Regions from separate parts of the Escherichia marmotae genome, predicted to be linked through region 1. Evidence: predicted binding sites of a transcription regulator. Region 1 holds the regulator's gene; each other region holds the start of a gene.
What was found. Region 1 encodes PurR, which represses purine synthesis genes. Its sites were predicted from a motif close to CANGCAAACGTTTGCNTG; they were not measured.
Positions count from the first base shown of each region.

Region 2: a site for PurR is predicted at 1,200-1,217, ahead of carA (glutamine-hydrolyzing carbamoyl-phosphate synthase small subunit). Genes of this name have one in related genera too.
Region 3: a site for PurR is predicted at 1,495-1,512, ahead of rbsD (D-ribose pyranase). Genes of this name have one in related genera too.

Region 1 covers NZ_CP025979.1:734,327-736,602, reverse strand. Annotated here, with positions in the region: gene C1192_RS03960 (MFS transporter) at 1-322, opposite strand, end outside; gene cydH (cytochrome bd-I accessory subunit CydH) at 488-577, opposite strand; gene purR (HTH-type transcriptional repressor PurR) at 876-1,901, shown strand; gene punR (DNA-binding transcriptional activator PunR) at 1,898-2,276, opposite strand, start outside.
Region 2 covers NZ_CP025979.1:2,493,067-2,495,342, forward strand. Annotated here, with positions in the region: gene carA (glutamine-hydrolyzing carbamoyl-phosphate synthase small subunit) at 1-980, opposite strand, end outside; gene dapB (4-hydroxy-tetrahydrodipicolinate reductase) at 1,437-2,258, opposite strand.
Region 3 covers NZ_CP025979.1:3,255,308-3,257,583, forward strand. Annotated here, with positions in the region: gene rbsA (ribose ABC transporter ATP-binding protein RbsA) at 1-1,055, opposite strand, end outside; gene rbsD (D-ribose pyranase) at 1,063-1,482, opposite strand; gene kup (low affinity potassium transporter Kup) at 1,650-2,276, opposite strand, start outside.

The sequences.
Region 1 (2,276 bases):
CGTGATTCAGACTGGTCAAAATACGTGAAAGCAGCAGTGTCATGTAATCCGGGGCAATGGCAGAAAGTACATTACCAAGGGTAAAAATCGCCATCAGGAAAATCAGCGCGCTGCGGCGGGCACGATGAGAAAGTAATAATGTCATCAGCGGCGCGCCAACCATCACACCAACCGCATAGGCACTGATTAACATTCCGGCAGCAGGGATCGAGACATCCACACCGCGCGCAATGACGGGCAACAGGCCCATTGGCGAGAACTCCGTTGTCCCGATACCAAACGCGCCAATCGCCAGCGCCAGCAACGGATAGTTAATTTTCATGCCTAATCTCCACCTCTTCGCGTCATCACGCGATGTTCATCAAAGTGGCGAAAGCATGACATCAATCACAAAAGAATGAAAATAACAAAAAGAGAAAACACTTTTGCCATTTTGCTAACAAAGAGGAGAGAGATGCGAGGGAGAACGCGCTCCCTCGAGGGGAAATCAGTGCAGCGCGGCAGTCAAACCCACTGCCACGATCAAACCAAGAACGATAATGGTTGTTACCAATGAAAATTTAAGGTCGATGCTCATCAAGTTTTCTCCTTTTTTATTACCACACAAAAAATGATATTACTCATTTTTACACAGTGTGATGAAAAAATCTCCCGGCATTTATAATGATAAGTGTTTTTACTACTTCCCCTTTTCATCAAGATCGGCCAAAATTCCACGCTTACACTATTTGCGTACTGGCCATTGACCCCTTCCTGACGCTCCGTGTCATTTTTCCGGCGTACCGCAACACTTTCGTTGTGCGTAAGGTGTGTAAAGGCAAACGTTTACCTTGCGATTTTGCAGGAGCTGAAGTTAGGGTCTGGAGTGAAATGGAATGGCAACAATAAAAGATGTAGCGAAACGAGCAAACGTTTCCACTACAACTGTGTCACACGTTATAAACAAAACGCGTTTTGTCGCGGAAGAGACTCGTAACGCTGTGTGGGCAGCGATTAAAGAATTACACTACTCTCCTAGCGCGGTGGCGCGTAGCCTGAAGGTTAACCACACCAAGTCTATCGGTTTGCTGGCGACCAGCAGCGAAGCGGCCTATTTTGCCGAGATCATTGAAGCGGTAGAAAAAAATTGCTTCCAGAAAGGCTACACACTGATTCTGGGCAATGCGTGGAACAATCTTGAGAAACAGCGGGCCTATCTGTCGATGATGGCGCAAAAACGCGTCGATGGCCTGCTGGTCATGTGTTCTGAGTATCCGGAACCATTGCTGGCGATGCTGGAAGAGTATCGCCATATCCCGATGGTGGTGATGGACTGGGGCGAAGCAAAAGCGGACTTTACCGATGCAGTTATCGATAACGCTTTTGAAGGCGGCTACATGGCCGGGCGCTATCTGATTGAACGCGGTCATCGCGAAATTGGCGTTATTCCTGGTCCGCTGGAGCGCAACACCGGCGCTGGCCGTCTGGCGGGTTTTATGAAAGCGATGGAAGAAGCCATGATCAAGGTGCCGGAAAACTGGATTGTGCAGGGTGACTTTGAGCCTGAATCGGGTTATCGCGCCATGCAGCAAATCCTGTCGCAACCGCACCGCCCTACTGCTGTCTTCTGTGGCGGCGATATCATGGCTATGGGCGCACTTTGCGCCGCTGATGAAATGGGTCTGCGCGTACCGCAAGATATTTCGCTGATCGGTTATGATAACGTGCGCAACGCCCGTTATTTTACTCCGGCGCTGACGACTATCCATCAGCCAAAAGATTCGCTGGGCGAAACGGCGTTCAACATGCTGTTGGATCGTATCGTCAACAAACGCGAAGAACCGCAGTCAATTGAAGTTCATCCGCGGCTTATTGAACGCCGCTCCGTGGCTGACGGTCCGTTCCGCGACTATCGTCGTTAATCATCCGTTGCGGGAGTCTCTTCCGGCTCCCGCAGCCATTCCTTATTCAGCGTCTCGCTATCACCGAGATACTCCAGCAGCCAGGTTAACGCAGGCGACATATCATTCTGCTGCCAGGTCAGACAACATGCCGAATCAGGGAATGGATTTTCCAGTTCTAATGCTACCCACTTCCCCTCGTTCAGCCACGGTTTAGCGAAATGGGTCGGCACCATGCCAATGCATAACCCGGCCGAGATACAGGTTGCCGATGATTCCCAGTCCGGGACAACCAGGCGCTTTTGGTTATCGAGCAGCCAGGTAATACGTTTGGGCAGCGTCCGTGACGTGTCTTCGCGCACCAGTGACGGCCAGTTGCGCAACGTATCATCGCTG
Region 2 (2,276 bases), 1.8 Mb from region 1:
ACGCGCAGATTTGCAGGTAATGTTGCTTCGTCCACCGCAAAACCGTGGTTCTGGGCGGTAATCATCACCACATTTTTCTCAATATCTTTAACCGGATGGTTGCCGCCATGATGACCAAATTTCATTTTGACCGTCTTCGCGCCACTGGCCAGCGCCAGCAACTGATGACCGAGGCAGATGCCAAATACCGGGATGTCAGTTTCGAGGAATTTCTGGATGGCGGTAATCGCGTAATCGCATGGAGCCGGGTCGCCAGGACCGTTCGAGAGGAAGATGCCGTCCGGATTCATTTTCAGCACGTCTTCAGCAGACGTTTGCGCCGGAACGATAGTCAGGCGGCAGCCTCTGTCCACCAGCATCCGCAGGATGTTGCGCTTAGCACCGAAATCGTAGGCCACCACATGGAACGGCAGCTCGTCTTCTTTTTTCGCTTCCGGCAGGCCGCCAGCCAGCGTCCAGCTCCCTTGTGTCCAGCTATAGGCTTCAGCAGTAGTCACTTCTTTTGCCAGATCCATGCCGTTCAGCCCAGGGAACGCGCGGGCTTTTTCTAACGCCAGCGCCGCATCCGGGTTATCGCCCGCGATGATGCAACCATTCTGTGCGCCTTTCTCACGCAGTAAACGCGTCAACTTACGGGTATCGATATCGGCAATCGCCACAATGTTATGGCGTTTCAGGTAAGAAGAGAGGTCTTCGGTATTACGAAAGTTGCTGGCAATCAGCGGCAGATCGCGAATCACCAGACCTTGTGCATGTACCTGGGAGGATTCTTCATCGGCGTCATTAGTGCCGACATTACCAATATGGGGATAAGTAAGAGTAACGATTTGGCGAGAATAGGAAGGATCAGTGAGGATTTCTTGATAACCGGTCATTGAAGTATTGAAAACGACTTCCCCAACCGCCGAACCTGTTGCCCCTATGGCCCGACCGTGAAACTGGGTTCCGTCTTCCAGAACCAATAGCGCTGACTTAATCAAAACACCCTCCAGAGAATATTCACTCACTTTATTTGCATATTAATTAACAATGATGACATGAATCAATGCAAATCTGCTTACCGACGAATTTCTGGCAAACGGCGGCATTCTGGAGATATGGAAGCTAAAAGTCAACTCAATCGCGGTATTTATTATATGATTTTATGCATCACACATATTTTGATGGCATTAAGCGGCAAAAATATCATCTAACATAGTCTGGAAAACGCTTGCGCAGAGAGAAGAATGTATAAAACCAATTTCGTCAGATAAAAAGCGGACCAAACGGTCAAAATTTACATTAAAACAACAAAAATCATCAACAAAACATGATATTTTTAGCAACTCACACAAATTAACAATAAGAACAATCAAAACAAAAGGGCTAAAATTTAAAGCCCTTTATAATTATAAAGTTAGATGTGTTATTTTTGCATCAACTCTAATGTTTTGTTGTTATAACGCATTGAGATTAAGCACATCTCGCATGTCAAAAAGCCCACTTTCTTTGCCATTCAGCCACAAAGCCGATCTTACCGCGCCGTTAGCAAAGGTCATGCGGCTGGAAGCCTTATGCGTAATCTCCAGACGTTCGCCAATATCGGCAAACATGGCGGTATGTTCGCCAACGATGTCGCCGGCACGGACGGTGGCAAAACCAATGGTGCCTGGCACTCGTTCACCGGTATGACCTTCACGGCTGTAAACTGCGCAATCTTTCAGATCTTTGTTCAGTGCATGGGCAATCGCCTCTCCCATCGCCAGCGCAGTGCCCGACGGCGCATCCACTTTATGCCTGTGATGTGCTTCAATAATCTCGATATCCGTGTAGTCACCCATTACCTGAGCGGCTTTCTCCAGCAGCTTAAGCATCACATTAACGCCGACACTAAAGTTGGCGGCAAAGACAATCGCAATATCCCCGGCGGCATCACGAATCGCCTGCTTGCCTGCGTCATCAAAACCCGTCGTGCCAATCACCATCCCTTTGCCATGCTGGCGACAAAATGCCAGATGGTTCAGCGTGCCTTCCGGACGGGTAAAATCAATAAACACATCAAAATCATCTTTTACCGCATCCAGGCTGCTTTGTACGGTAACGCCGGTTTTTCCGGCTCCAGCCAGTTCACCGGCGTCACTGCCCAGTAAAGAAGATCCTTCACGCTCCAGCGCCGCGCCAAGCTGCACGCCCTCTAACGCCAGCGCCGCCTGAATCAACTGGCGGCCCATACGCCCACCGGCTCCCGCGATGGCAACGCGGATGTTTGCATCATGCATAGCTATTCTCTTTTGTTA
Region 3 (2,276 bases), 2.2 Mb from region 1:
GACATGTTCTCTTTTACTGACATGCCCAGCACTAAACCGTCGCGTTTGCGGTCTTCGGAGATATACACAATGCCATTTGCCAGGCCATCCTGCGGTGAACGGGTAACAACTTCATGCCCATCCAGAGTGACGTAACCGCTGGTGCGCGGCAGTGCGCCGTAGAGCACTTTCATCAGTTCGGTGCGGCCGGCGCCCATCAAACCAGAGACGCCGAGAATTTCACCTTTACGTAGGGTAAAAGAGACATCGTTAACGCCAGGTCCGCAGAGATTATCAACTTTCAGACGGATATCTCCCGGCGCTTTTTCCAGGTGTGGATATTGTTCTTCCAGTTTGCGGCCCACCATCATCTCAATCAGCGAATCTTCGGTTAGTGATGCCACTTCACGCTCGGCAATAAATTGCCCGTCACGAAAAACCGTAACGTCATCACAAATCTCGAAGATTTCTTTCATACGGTGGGAAATATAGACAACGCCGCGCCCTTGCAATTTCAGCTCGCGAATGACGCGGAACAGGGATTCGGTTTCGGTATCGGTCAGCGCATCGGTCGGTTCATCCATAATGATAACTTTCGACTCAAAGCTTAATACCTTCGCGATTTCAACCATCTGCTGGTCACCGATGGAAAGATCGCCCACCAGCTTGTCGCTTTTAAACCGCAGATTAAGTTTAGCCAGCAATTTATCCGCTTCGGCATACATGGTTTTCCAGTCAATTTTGCCAAAACGATTCACAAACTCTCGGCCGAGGAAAATATTTTCCGCAATGGTCAGTTGCGGGATCAGATTCAGTTCCTGGTGGATAATGCCAATTCCAGCTTCCTGAGAAGATTTCGGCCCGGTAAACGTCGTTTCTTTGCCCAGCCATAAAAGCGTACCGGCATCACGGGTATAGATACCGGTAAGCACTTTCATCATGGTGGATTTACCCGCGCCATTTTCACCTACCAGCGCCATCACGCGACCCGGATAGACATTTAGCGCGGCTCCCGAAAGCGCTTTTACGCCCGGGAAGGCTTTATCGATACCTTTAAGCTGTAGTAATGCTTCCATGGCGGCCTCAGAACGTCACGCCAGCACAGAGAATGATATTCGCATACGGGGAACACTCCCCGCTGCGAATTACCGCCTGACTGTTTGCGGTTTGTTGTTTGAATTGTTCATGCGTGATGTAACGAATTTCAATGAAATTTTCCTGGTGTTTTTGCAGCGTCTCAAGATGTGAGAGCAACGTTTCGTGGAGTTGCGGATTATGTTGTTTGATCTCTTCCGCGATAATGGCAGCCTCGACCTGCATTTCACTTGTGACGACGCCCAGCACCTGCATAAAAGAAGGTACGCCCTGGGTTAATGCCATATCGATACGCGTTGTACTTTTGGGGATAGGTAAACCAGCATCACACACCACCAGCGTATCGGTATGCCCCAGGCGGGAGATCACCGACGAAATACCTGAATTAAGAACGGCGCCTTTTTTCATTTTTTTCTCCATCAGCGAAACGTTTCGCTGACCCGCAGTTTAATCCCGTCTAATTAAGGAAAACCATCGCGACGTTGCAGAAATGTGATCAACATCGAAACGTTTTATATCGAGAGCAAACAATGAAAATAAAAACGCCCCCTTATGGAGAAAGGAGGCGTCTGGGGTTAGATCTCGACCTGTGTACCCAACTCGATAACCCGGTTTGGTGGGATTTCAAACTGATCCGGAGCGCGCAACGCATTACGTTGCAACAGCAAATACAGCTTGCCGCGCAAACGTAAGTACCACGGACGTTTGCCGAGGATCAGTGATTCATGTGACATAAAGAAGGACGTTTCCATCATTCGACAACTTAACCCTTCCAGACCACAGCGGTGGAAAACTTCTTCTACGTTTGGCGTTTCCCGCCAGCCGTAACTTGCCACCACGCGCCAGAAAGTAGGCGACAGTTGTTCAATCTGTACCCGACGGACGTTATGGACATATGGCGCGTCTTCAGTACGCAGAGTTAACAGAATAACCCGCTCGTGCAATACCTTGTTATGTTTGAGGTTATGCATTAGAGCAAAGGGAATGACATTGATTGCGCGCGACATATACACCGCAGTTCCGGGCACACGAACAGGCGGTGATTTCTCCAGCGAAGCAATCATCGCCTCCAGAGAGTTACCATGTTCATGCATCCGCCGCAGCAGGCGGAAACGCTCACTCTTCCAGGTGGTCATCACGATAAACATCACCGTACCGAGGCTCAATGGCAACCAGCCACCGGAGAGCAGTTTATCGAGGTT